Regions from separate parts of the Pseudomonas sp. FSO-7 genome, predicted to be linked through region 2. Evidence: predicted binding sites of a transcription regulator. Region 2 holds the regulator's gene; the other holds the start of a gene.
The links. The regulator sigma-54, encoded in region 2, starts transcription at its own class of promoters, with help from an activator protein. The targets are predictions, from matches to a motif close to ANTGGCATNNANNTTGCTNT.
Positions count from the first base shown of each region.

Region 1: flgB (flagellar basal body rod protein FlgB) is a predicted target of sigma-54. The motif match lies at 3,154-3,173, and genes of this name have one in related genera.

Region 1 covers NZ_CM184193.1:4,981,295-4,987,156, reverse strand. Annotated here, with positions in the region: gene flgM (flagellar biosynthesis anti-sigma factor FlgM) at 1-36, opposite strand, end outside; gene flgA (flagellar basal body P-ring formation chaperone FlgA) at 209-973, opposite strand; gene AC515T_RS21755 (chemotaxis protein CheV) at 1,052-1,978, shown strand; gene cheR (protein-glutamate O-methyltransferase CheR) at 2,032-2,859, shown strand; gene flgB (flagellar basal body rod protein FlgB) at 3,215-3,622, shown strand; gene flgC (flagellar basal body rod protein FlgC) at 3,626-4,069, shown strand; gene flgD (flagellar hook assembly protein FlgD) at 4,085-4,807, shown strand; gene flgE (flagellar hook protein FlgE) at 4,836-5,862, shown strand, end outside.
Region 2 covers NZ_CM184193.1:1,064,698-1,070,559, reverse strand. Annotated here, with positions in the region: gene AC515T_RS04520 (KpsF/GutQ family sugar-phosphate isomerase) at 1-279, shown strand, start outside; gene AC515T_RS04515 (KdsC family phosphatase) at 280-804, shown strand; gene lptC (LPS export ABC transporter periplasmic protein LptC) at 812-1,381, shown strand; gene lptA (lipopolysaccharide transport periplasmic protein LptA) at 1,368-1,913, shown strand; gene lptB (LPS export ABC transporter ATP-binding protein) at 1,913-2,638, shown strand; gene AC515T_RS04495 (RNA polymerase factor sigma-54) at 2,803-4,296, shown strand; gene hpf (ribosome hibernation-promoting factor, HPF/YfiA family) at 4,373-4,681, shown strand; gene ptsN (PTS IIA-like nitrogen regulatory protein PtsN) at 4,694-5,158, shown strand; gene rapZ (RNase adapter RapZ) at 5,161-5,862, shown strand, end outside.

The sequences.
Region 1 (5,862 bases), 2.7 Mb from region 2:
TGAAGAGCTGTTTAAACGATTGAAATCGATGACCATGGTAAAAAACCTCTGGGTATTTGGACGCTTGCCATGTTTTCGGCCATCCCCAAAAAAACTTTAGGCTCATTTATTCAATGAACGTGCGCACGTCTGCGCTTGCCTTTGCGTAAGGCACAGTCTAGGGAACACCGGGATCAAGCGCCAGCTTTCTACCTCCTCTACCCGATCACTACATCGCCACTTCCACTTGGCCTGGGGCCATCACCTGCGCCTTGATGACGCGCTGGGAATTAAGGTTTTTTACCCGTATCTGTTCACGCATGCCGCCGTTGGCCAGGGCCTCGCCAGGCATCCGCACGGCCAGGGAGCCGCTGCGGGCGGTGATGACCACCTGGTCGCCCTTGCGGACCACTTCGGCCTGTTCCAGATGCACCAGCGTCACGACCTGGTCGGCGACCATTGGTCGGACAAGTTTCTGCCCGATGGCCTGATCGACAGAGGTCAGGAAACCCTGGGTGATCTGGCTGATGTCCCGCTCGCGCAATATCACGTCCTGGGGCTCGACGATCCCGGCCCGCTTGAGTGGACGCGTGGTGGTGACAATGTCCCGGAACAGGCGCACCTGAGCGGGCACGAACACCGTCCAGGGCGCGGCGCTGTCGCAACGAACCTTCACCGTGACGCGGCCCAGGGGCCGGGCCGGGCTCTCCAGCGACGCAGTCAATTCCTTGTCACACATGGACATGCGCAAGCGGGGGTCGAGCTGGTTGACTTCGATTTCGTAACGACCTTCGGTTTGACTGGTTGCCAGGTAGTCTTCTACGGTGAATTCAAGAAAGCCCTGAGTGACGCCGATAAGGAGATCAGGCAAGGTAACCGGAACCGCCGCAAGGGCAGGACCGCCCGAAGTGAACAGGCAGGCAGCCAGCAGTGCACCGAGCCAGTGGCGGCAGTGAGTGGTCAGGCGTCGAGAAAATGTCGTTTGTGCGTTCATGCCGGTTCAATAGCAAGCCCCGTGCCGTTTAGTGATGAATGCGCGTCGGACACATTAGCGTTAGGTAGGAGTCAGGGCATGGCGGGAGTAATGGATTCGGTAAACCAGCGCACTCAGCTGGTCGGTCAGAATCGCCTGGAGCTGTTGTTGTTCCGTCTCGACGGCCAACAAATGTATGGGATCAACGTATTCAAGGTCCGCGAGGTGCTGCAATGCCCCAAGCTGACCCTGATGCCCAAGTCCAGCCCCGTCGTGTGCGGTGTGGCCAATATCCGGGGTGCGACCATCCCGATTCTCGACCTGGCGATGGCGACCGGTTCCGGCCGGTTGCTGGACCAGAGCAATCCGTTCGTGATCATCACCGAGTACAACACCAAGACCCAGGGGTTCCTGGTGCGCTCGGTGGAGCGCATCGTCAACATGAACTGGGAAGAGATCCATCCACCGCCCAAGGGCACCGGCCGCGATCACTACCTGACGGCGGTGACCCGGGTCGATAACCAGTTGGTGGAAATCATCGACGTGGAGAAAATCCTCGCCGAAGTGGCGCCCACGCCGGAAGCGATCTCCGTGGGGGTGGTGGATGCCGAGACCCAGCACAAGGCGATTTCGCTGCGGGTGCTGACCGTCGATGATTCTTCGGTGGCCCGCAAGCAGGTGACCCGGTGCCTGCAAACGGTTGGCGTCGAGGTGGTGGCGTTGAACGACGGGCGACAGGCGCTGGATTACCTGCGCAAGCTGGTCGACGAAGGCAAGAAGCCCGAGGAAGAGTTCTTGATGATGATCTCCGACATCGAGATGCCGGAGATGGATGGATACACCCTGACCTCGGAAATCCGCAGCGACCCACGTATGCAAAAGCTGCACATCATCTTGCATACTTCGTTGTCCGGTGTTTTCAACCAGGCGATGGTCAAGAAAGTCGGCGCCGACGATTTCCTGGCGAAATTCCGCCCCGATGACCTGGCGTCCCGGGTCGTCGATCGGATCAAGGCAGCAGAATAAAGGTCGGGCGCGTTGTGCGCCCGGCAAGTCAACACGATGAAAGAGGCGGTATCTTGTCTACGGGTAATTTGGATTTCGAACAGTTCCGGGTCTTCCTGGAAAAAGCCTGTGGCATCTTGCTTGGTGAAAACAAGCAATATCTGGTGTCGAGCCGTCTCAATAAATTGATGGAGCAACAGGGTCTCAAGTCATTGGGCGAGCTGGTGCAGCGTATCCAGACTCAACCGCGCAGCGGCTTGCGCGAGATGGTAGTGGACGCCATGACCACCAACGAAACCCTGTGGTTTCGTGACACCTATCCGTTCGAGGTGCTGAAGAACAAAGTGCTGCCGGCGGCCATCAAGGCCAGCCCGGGCCAGCGCCTGCGGATCTGGTCGGCGGCCTGTTCGTCGGGGCAGGAACCCTATTCGCTGTCGATGTCCATCGATGAGTTCGAGCGCTCCAACCTCGGCCAGTTGAAGGGCGGCGTGCAGATCGTCGCCACCGATTTGTCCGGGACCATGCTCAATAACTGCAAGACCGGTGAGTACGACAGCCTGGCCATCGGCCGTGGCTTGTCGCCGGACCGCCTGCAACGCTATTTCGATCCGAAAGGGCCGGGCAAGTGGGTGGTCAAGGCGCCGATCAAGAGTCGGGTGGAGTTCCGCTCGTTCAACCTGCTGGACAGCTACGCCAGCCTGGGCAAGTTCGACATCGTGTTCTGCCGCAACGTGCTGATCTACTTCTCCGCCGAAGTGAAGAAAGACATCCTGCTGCGCATCCACGGCACGCTCAAGCCGGGCGGCTACCTGTTCCTTGGCGCCTCCGAGGCGTTGAACGGTTTGCCGGATCATTACCAGATGGTCCAGTGCAGCCCGGGGATCATCTACCAGGCGAAGTGATGGGCTAGGGTTGTCAAAAAAGCGGGGGTCCTCAATGGCTCCCGTTTTTTATGCCCGCTAATTTCCTCCCCGCCACTATCCCTGTGGGAGCGAGCTTGCTCGCGATAGCGGCGGTACATCCAAAATCGATGTAACTGACAGACCGCCATCGCGAGCAAGCTCGCTCCCACCTTTGACCCTCATTGCCTGGGAGAAAGCGGCAGAAAAGCGGCATCCGGCGGAAATCCGTTGCCGCTTTTCTGGCATTGCCGCCTTGCCGCTGTCCGCAAAGCCCCGGTTTATGGGCTTTTTTAAAATGGCACGGCGCTTGCTTTAGCCGTCGTACGTACATTCTGGTCACCCAAAGGTTTCCGACATGAGCATCAGCTTCGATAAAGCGCTCGGTATCCACGAACAGGCCCTGAGCTTCCGCGCCCAGCGTGCCGAAGTCCTGGCCAACAACATCGCCAACGCCGACACCCCGAACTACAAGGCCCGGGATCTGGATTTCTCCAAAGTGCTCGCCGAGCAGAACGAGAAGACCAAGAACGGCCACTTCGCCTTGAACATGACCAATAGCCGTCATATCGAAGCCGAAGGCCTGGGCAATGGCGACGAGTCGCTGATGTATCGCACGCCGATGCAGCCGTCGATCGACCAGAACACCGTGGACGCTCAACTGGAACAGTCCAACTACGCGGAAAACTCCGTGAACTTCCAGGCCAGCTTCACCCTGCTCAACAGCAAGTTCAAAGGGCTGGTATCGGCCCTGCGCGGAGAGTAAGCCATGTCGATTGCTAGCGTATTCAACATTGCCGGCAGTGCCATGAGTGCCCAGACCACTCGCCTGAACACCGTCGCCAGTAACATCGCCAACGCCGAGACCGTTTCTTCGAGCATCGACCAGACCTACCGCGCCCGCCACCCGGTATTCGCCACCATGTTCCAGGGCGGCCAGTCCGGCGGCAGCGACTCGCTGTTCCAGGACCAGGACGCGGCCGGGCAGGGTGTGCAGGTGCTCGGCGTGGTCGAAGACCAGAGCAACCTCGAGGCCCGCTACGAGCCAAACCATCCGGCCGCGGACGCCAAGGGTTATGTCTACTACCCGAACGTCAACGTCGTCGAAGAAATGGCCGACATGATTTCCGCCAGTCGTTCGTTCCAGACCAACGTCGAAATGATGAACACTGCCAAAGCCATGATGCAGAAGGTCCTGACCCTCGGTCAGTGATAAGGGGCGATTCACATGAGCGTCACCAACACTACCAGCGGTTTGAGTCTCAACGAGATTCTGGCCAACTCCTCGGTCAAGACCAACACCAAGAGCGATGGCCTGGGCACGGCGACCACCGCTGCCACCGGTAATAAGGAGTTGGGCAAGGATGCGTTCCTGCAGTTGCTCGTTACCCAGCTGAAAAACCAGAACCCGCTGGAGCCACAGGATAACGGCGAGTTCGTTGCCCAGTTGGCGCAGTTCAGCAGCCTGGAAGGCATCACCACCCTCAACGAGACGGTGAGCGGCATCGCCGGCAACTACAACTCGTCCCAGGCCTTGCAGGCCTCGTCGCTGGTGGGCCGCTCGGTCATTGCCCCGGGTGACAAGGCGGTGGTCGATACCTCCAAGAGCCTCAACGGCACGGTGGTGGTACCGGCATCGGTGTCCTCCGTTGCCGTCAAGATCATGGACAAGGACGGCAAGACCGTTCGCACCATTGACCTGGGCAGCCAGAACGCCGGTAACTCCGCCTTCATTTGGGATGGCAAGAACGACGCGGGCACGGTCGTTGAATCGGGCACTTACACCTTCGCGGCCTCGACCACCATCGACGGCAAGGCCACGTCGCTGATCACCAACCTGCCGGCCACGGTCAGCAGCGTGACGATCAGCCAGACGGGCGGTGAGCTGATGCTCAACCTGGCCGGGCTGGGCAGCATTGCCCTGTCCAAAGTACAAACTATTGGTATGTAGAGCCGACTAACCGGCAAAAGGAGTCAACATGTCTTTTAACATCGGCCTTAGCGGTCTCTATGCAGCCAACAAACAGCTGGACGTGACCGGCAACAACATCGCCAACGTGGCGACCACCGGTTTCAAATCGTCCCGTGCGGAATTCGAAGACGTCTACTCGGCCACCAAGCTGGGTTCGGGCAGCAAGACCGTCGGCAACGGCGTGCGCCTGGCCAACGTTTCCCAGCAGTTCGGCCAGGGTGACGTGAACAACACCGGCAACGTGCTGGACATGGGCATCCAGGGCCAGGGCTTCTTTGTCCTGAGCAACGACGGCTCCCTGAGCTACACCCGTGCCGGTACTTTCAAGACCGACAAGGAAGGCTTCATCACCAACAGCGATGGCACTGCGCGCCTGCAGGGCTATGGCGTGGATGCCAACGGCAAGATCCAGAACGGTATCCTGACCGACCTGCGCATCGACACTTCGAACCTGCCGCCGACGGCCACCAGCCTGGTTTCGTCGACCATCAACCTGAACTCGACGGCGACGCCGATCACCGCGGCGTTCAATCCGGCCGACACGGCCACGTTCACCAAGCAATTCACCACCCCGGTCTATGACACCCAGGGCAACCAGCACTCCATGGACCAGTACATGGTCAAGACTGCCGGCAACACCTGGAACGTCTATACCTTGATCGATGGTCGTAACCTCAATGGCACCGCGCCGACCACGACGGGCGCTACTGCGCCGATCCCTTCGACCATGAACTTCGATTCGAGCGGCAAGTTGACCACGGTCACCACTCCGCCAGCGACGGTCAATAGCGATCTGGTACTGACCGGCTGGGTTCCCGGCACCGTGACCAACGGGACATGGACCGCCAACGGCGCCGCCAGTGCACCAACCATCACGATCTCCATGGGCAATACCACCCAGTTCAACGCCGACACCGCCCGCTCGATCCCAACCCAGAACGGCTACGCCACCGGCCAGATCACCAACCTGACCATCGACGGCAGCGGTGTATTGCTGGCCAACTTCAGCAACAACCAGACCAAGCCGATCGGCC
Region 2 (5,862 bases):
GGCATGACGGTGGTCCTGGAGGCCGACGGCAAGCTCGCCGGGATTTTTACCGACGGCGACCTGCGCCGCACCCTGGACCGCACCATCGACATCCACAGCGCGACCATCGAACAAGTCATGACGCCCCACGGCAAGACCGCCCGCGCCGAGATGCTCGCCGCCGAGGCCCTGAAAATCATGGAAGACCACAAGATCAGCGCCCTGGTGGTCGTCGATGACGACGACCGTCCGGTGGGCGCCCTGAACATGCACGATTTGCTGCGTGCGGGAGTCATGTAAATGAACACAGACCTGTTGCAACGGGGCAAAGCCATCAAGTTGGCCGTGTTCGATGTGGACGGCGTGCTGACCGACGGTCGCCTGTACTTCCTCGAAGACGGCAGCGAATTCAAGACCTTCAACACCCTCGACGGCCAAGGTATCAAGATGTTGATGGCCGCCGGCGTACAGACCGCTATCATCAGCGGCCGCAAGACTCCGGTGGTCGAACGGCGTGCGAAGAACCTCGGCATCCCGCACCTTTACCAGGGTCGCGAAGACAAACTGGTGGTGCTGGACGAGCTTCTGGGTCAACTCAACCTAAGCTATGAACAGGTGGCCTACCTCGGTGACGACCTGCCAGACCTGCCGGTGATTCGCCGGGTCGGCCTGGGCATGGCGGTCGCCAACGCGGCCGGCTTCGTCCGCGAGCATGCCCACGGCGTCACCACGGCGCGAGGCGGCGAAGGTGCGGCCCGCGAATTCTGTGAACTGATCCTGCGCGCCCAGGGCCGCCTCGAAGCGGCCAACGCCGCGTACCTGTGAGCCATTTATGCTGAGCAAAAAGATTCGCACCATTGTGGTGTTTGCCTGTATCGCGGCGATTTTCGCCGCAGTGGGCTATTGGAACATCAGCCCCGAACGGTTTCTCGACCAGCCTGCACCCCAGGTCGAGGAGCGGATCGACTGGTACGCCACCAACACCCATACCCTGCAGTACCTGCCCGACGGCAAAGTGCAATATGAGATGACGTCCGACAAGGTCGACCACGTAAAGGCCACTGACATTACGCTGGTCACCAAGCCGGACCTGAACATGTTCCGCGGCACCGAATTCCCGTGGCACGTGCAGAGCGAGCACGCCGAAGTCAATTCCGGTGGCACCGAAGTGGAACTGATCGACTCGGTACGCATTGCCCGAACCGACGAGAAAAACCGCACGACCGTCATCACCAGTACACGCATGACCGTGTTCCCACAGCAAGAATATGCGCAGACCGAGCAACCCGTTAGAATCGACGGCGCCGGGGGTGTATCGACCGGCACGGGAATGAAAGCGTATTTGAAGGAAAGCAGGATACACCTGCTATCGAACGTAAGAGGACAGTATGAAGCTCGCTAAAACCCTCCCTATTTTGCTCAGTCTGGGCGCAGCACTGGGAAGCGCGAGCGCCTGGGCTCTTCCCAACGACCGCGACCAGCCTATCCGCATCCAGGCCGACGACGCCCAACTCGACGACAAGAATGGCGTCGCCACCTATAAAGGCGACGTGATCATCACCCAGGGCTCGATGAAGGTCACCGGCAACACCGTGACCATCACCCGCACCCCGTCCGGCGATATCGATGTGGTGACCTCGGTGGGCAACCTGGCCTATTTCGAACAGATGCAAACCGCGGGCGACACCAAGCCGGTACAGGGCTACGGGGTCACTATCCAGTACCACGCCTCCCAGGATCGCGTGGTTCTGATCGACCGTGCTAAGGTCGTCGACAAGGACAACAACGTTACCCAAGGCGAGAAAATCGTCTACGACACCAACAAGAAACTCGCCAGCGCCGGTCGCGCCACCGGCAGCAAGGTGACCGAGCAGCGTCCGCGGATCGATATGGTGATCCAGCCTAAAAAGAAAACCGAGCAGAAGGCCCAGTAATGGCAACTCTGAAAGCTCAGCACTTGGCCAAGAGCTACAAGAGCCGTCAAGTCGTGCGTGATGTCAGCCTGTCCATCGACAGCGGCCAGATCGTCGGCCTGCTCGGCCCCAATGGCGCGGGCAAGACCACCTGCTTCTATATGATCGTCGGCCTGGTCCAGGCCGATCAGGGTCGCGTGCTGATTGACGACCTGGATGTCAGCCACCAGCCGATGCACGGTCGGGCGAAGGCCGGCATCGGCTATTTGCCGCAAGAAGCATCGATCTTCCGCAAACTGTCGGTTGCCGACAACATCATGGCGATCCTCGAGACCCGCAAGGAACTCGACAAGGCCGGCCGTCGCCAGGAACTGGAAAGCCTGCTGCAGGAATTCCACATCAGCCACATTCGCGACAACCTGGGCATGAGCCTGTCGGGTGGCGAACGGCGCCGCGTGGAAATCGCCCGCGCTCTGGCCACCGCACCGAAGTTCATCCTGCTCGACGAACCGTTCGCCGGCGTGGACCCGATCTCGGTGGGCGACATCAAGCAGATCATCCATCACCTCAAGGCCAAGGGTATCGGCGTGCTGATCACCGACCACAACGTGCGCGAGACCTTGGACATCTGCGAAACCGCCTACATTGTCAATGACGGCCAATTGATCGCCGAAGGAGACTCCGCCGCGATCCTGGCCAATGACCTGGTCAAGGAAGTGTACCTGGGCCATGAGTTCCGCCTGTAAGCACACGTGTCTGGCGAATTGCCTGGGCGTCGTTTAATTTTATTATGGCGACGCTCTAGGCAAACACTTCAGTTTCAGGCATATAATTTGCTTAATTTTGGCGCTCCGGCGCCCTGTAGTGGATGGCGCATGTGCGCCGGCGAATAAGGTGTTAAGCCCCTGCCATGAAACCATCGCTAGTCTTGAGAATGGGCCAGCAGCTGACGATGACACCGCAGCTGCAACAGGCCATCCGCCTGCTCCAATTGTCGACCCTGGACCTGCAACAGGAAATCCAGGAGGCCCTGGAGTCCAATCCGATGCTCGAACGCCAGGAAGAAGGCGACGACTTCGATAACACCGACCCGCTGGCCGACAACGTCGAGCAGAAGACCAACACCGAGATCCCGGAACCGTCCTACCAGGAAGCCGCCCCAACGGTGGATAACCTCGAGGATGGCGAATGGAACGAGCGCATCCCCAACGAACTGCCCGTGGACACGGCCTGGGAAGATGTCTACCAGACCAGCGCCAGCAACCTGCCCAGCAGCGATGACGACGAGTGGGACTTCACCACCCGCACCTCGGCCGGCGAGAGCCTGCAAAGCCACCTGCTGTGGCAACTGAACCTGGCACCGATGTCCGACACCGATCGCCTGATCGCCGTGACCCTGATCGATTGCATCAACAACCAGGGCTACCTGGACGAGACCCTCGAAGAAATCCTCGAAGCCTTCGACCCCGAGCTCGACATCGAGCTGGACGAGATCGAAGCCGTCCTGCATCGCATCCAGCAATTCGAACCGGCCGGCATTGGCGCCCGCAACCTGGGCGAGTGCCTGTTGCTGCAACTGCGCCAGTTGCCTGCCAAGACGCCATGGCTGGCCGAAGCCAAGCGACTGGTCACCGATTACATCGACCTGCTGGGCGGTCGCGACTACAGCCAGTTGATGCGTCGCATGAAGCTCAAGGAAGATGAGCTGCGCCAGGTCATCGAACTGGTGCAGAGCCTCAACCCGCGCCCCGGCTCGCAGATCGAATCCACCGAGCCCGAGTACGTGGTCCCCGACGTGATCGTGCGCAAGCACAACGATCGCTGGCTGGTGGAACTCAACCAGGAGTCGGTGCCCAAGCTGCGGGTCAACGCCCAGTACGCCGGTTTCGTCAAGCGCGCCGACACCAGCGCCGACAACACCTTCATGCGCAACCAGTTGCAGGAAGCCCGCTGGTTCATCAAGAGCCTGCAAAGCCGCAACGAAACCCTGATGAAAGTGGCCACCCAGATCGTCGAGCATCAGCGCGGCTTCCTGGAGTACGGCGATGAAGCGATGAAACCGTTGGTCCTGCATGACATTGCCGAGGCAGTGGGCATGCACGAGTCGACGATTTCCCGGGTGACCACCCAGAAATTCATGCATACCCCCCGGGGCATCTATGAATTGAAATACTTTTTCTCCAGCCACGTCAGCACCTCCGAAGGCGGCGAATGCTCGTCCACGGCCATCCGCGCGATCATCAAAAAACTGGTGGCCGCGGAAAATCAGAAAAAGCCGTTGAGTGACAGCAAGATCGCTGGTTTACTGGAGGCACAAGGCATTCAGGTGGCCCGCCGTACCGTCGCCAAGTACCGTGAATCCCTCGGGATCGCGCCTTCGAGCGAACGCAAGCGGTTGATGTAACAGGCCACGCCACAGCGTTCCAGTGGCAGGCATTTCTGCCTGCCGCTTTATGCACTGGCAACGAAGGAGAAGCTGTATGCAAGTCAACATCAGTGGACACCAACTGGAAGTGACCGAACCCCTGCGCACCTACATCGGCGAAAAACTCGACCGATTGGAGAGGCATTTCGACAAGATCACCAACGTGCAAGTCACGATGAACGTCGAAAAGCTGCTGCAGAAAATCGAAGCCACGCTGCATATCCCCGGCGGAGAAGTGGTTGCCAACGCAGAGCACACAGACATGTATGCCGCGATTGACCTGCTGACCGACAAGCTGGATCGCCAACTCAAAAAGCATAAGGAAAAGACCCAGAGCCTCCTCCAGGGCGCGACCGGTCGTTAACCCCCCCAATCCATGATCCGACTAGAAACCATCCTGACCCCCGGCCGTTCCCAAGTGAACGCGCCGGGCGGCAGTAAAAAGAAAGCCCTCGAACAAATTGCCAACCTGATCCACCGCGAGGTGCCGGATCTGGAAATGCAGGACGTCTTCGAGGCCCTGGTTGCCCGTGAAAAACTCGGTTCCACCGGTTTTGGCAACGGCATCGCCATTCCCCATTGCCGCCTCAAGGGTTGCACCACGCCAATCAGCGCACTGTTGCACCTTGAAGCCCCCATAGATTTCGACGCCATCGACGGCGCGCCGGTCGACCTGCTGTTTGTATTGCTGGTTCCGGAAGCGGCGACCGATGCGCACCTCGAGCTGCTGCGCCAGATTGCCAGCATGCTGGACCGCAAGGAAGTGCGCGAAAAACTGCGCAGCGCGCCGAGTAACGAAGCTCTGTACCAGGTGGTCCTGGACGAGCAGAACGGTCATTAAACATGCGCATGATCATCGTCAGTGGCCGCTCCGGCTCCGGTAAAAGCACGGCCCTCAACGTGCTTGAGGACAGCGGCTACTACTGCATCGACAACCTGCCCGCCGGCCTGCTGCCGGAACTGGCCGAGCGCGCCCTGATCCACACCGAGCTGGCGCAGCCGCTGGTGGCGGTGTCTATCGATGCACGCAACCTGCCGAGCCACCTGTCGCGCTTTCCCGAACTGCTCGCGGAAGTGCGCAGCCGGCATATCCAATGCGATGTGTTGTACCTGGATGCCGATGAGGAGACGCTGCTCAAGCGTTTTTCCGAAACGCGCCGGCGTCACCCCCTGAGCAACGCCAACCGCTCCCTGGCCGAAGCCATCGAGGATGAAAGCCAGCTGTTGGGGCCGATCGCCGACCTGGCGGACCTGAAGGTCAACACCACCCACCTGAACCTGTATCAGTTGCGCGACACAATCAAGCTGCGCCTGCTGAACCAGCCGGAGCCGGGCACCGCGTTCCTGGTGGAGTCGTTCGGCTTCAAGCGTGGCATGCCGGTAGACGCCGACCTGGTGTTCGATGTGCGTTGCCTGCCCAACCCTTATTGGAAACCGGAATTGCGCGAGCAGTCCGGGCTTGACCAACCGGTGATCGACTACCTGGCCGCACAGCCGGATGTCGAGGAAATGTACCAGGACATCTCCAGCTACCTGCTCAAATGG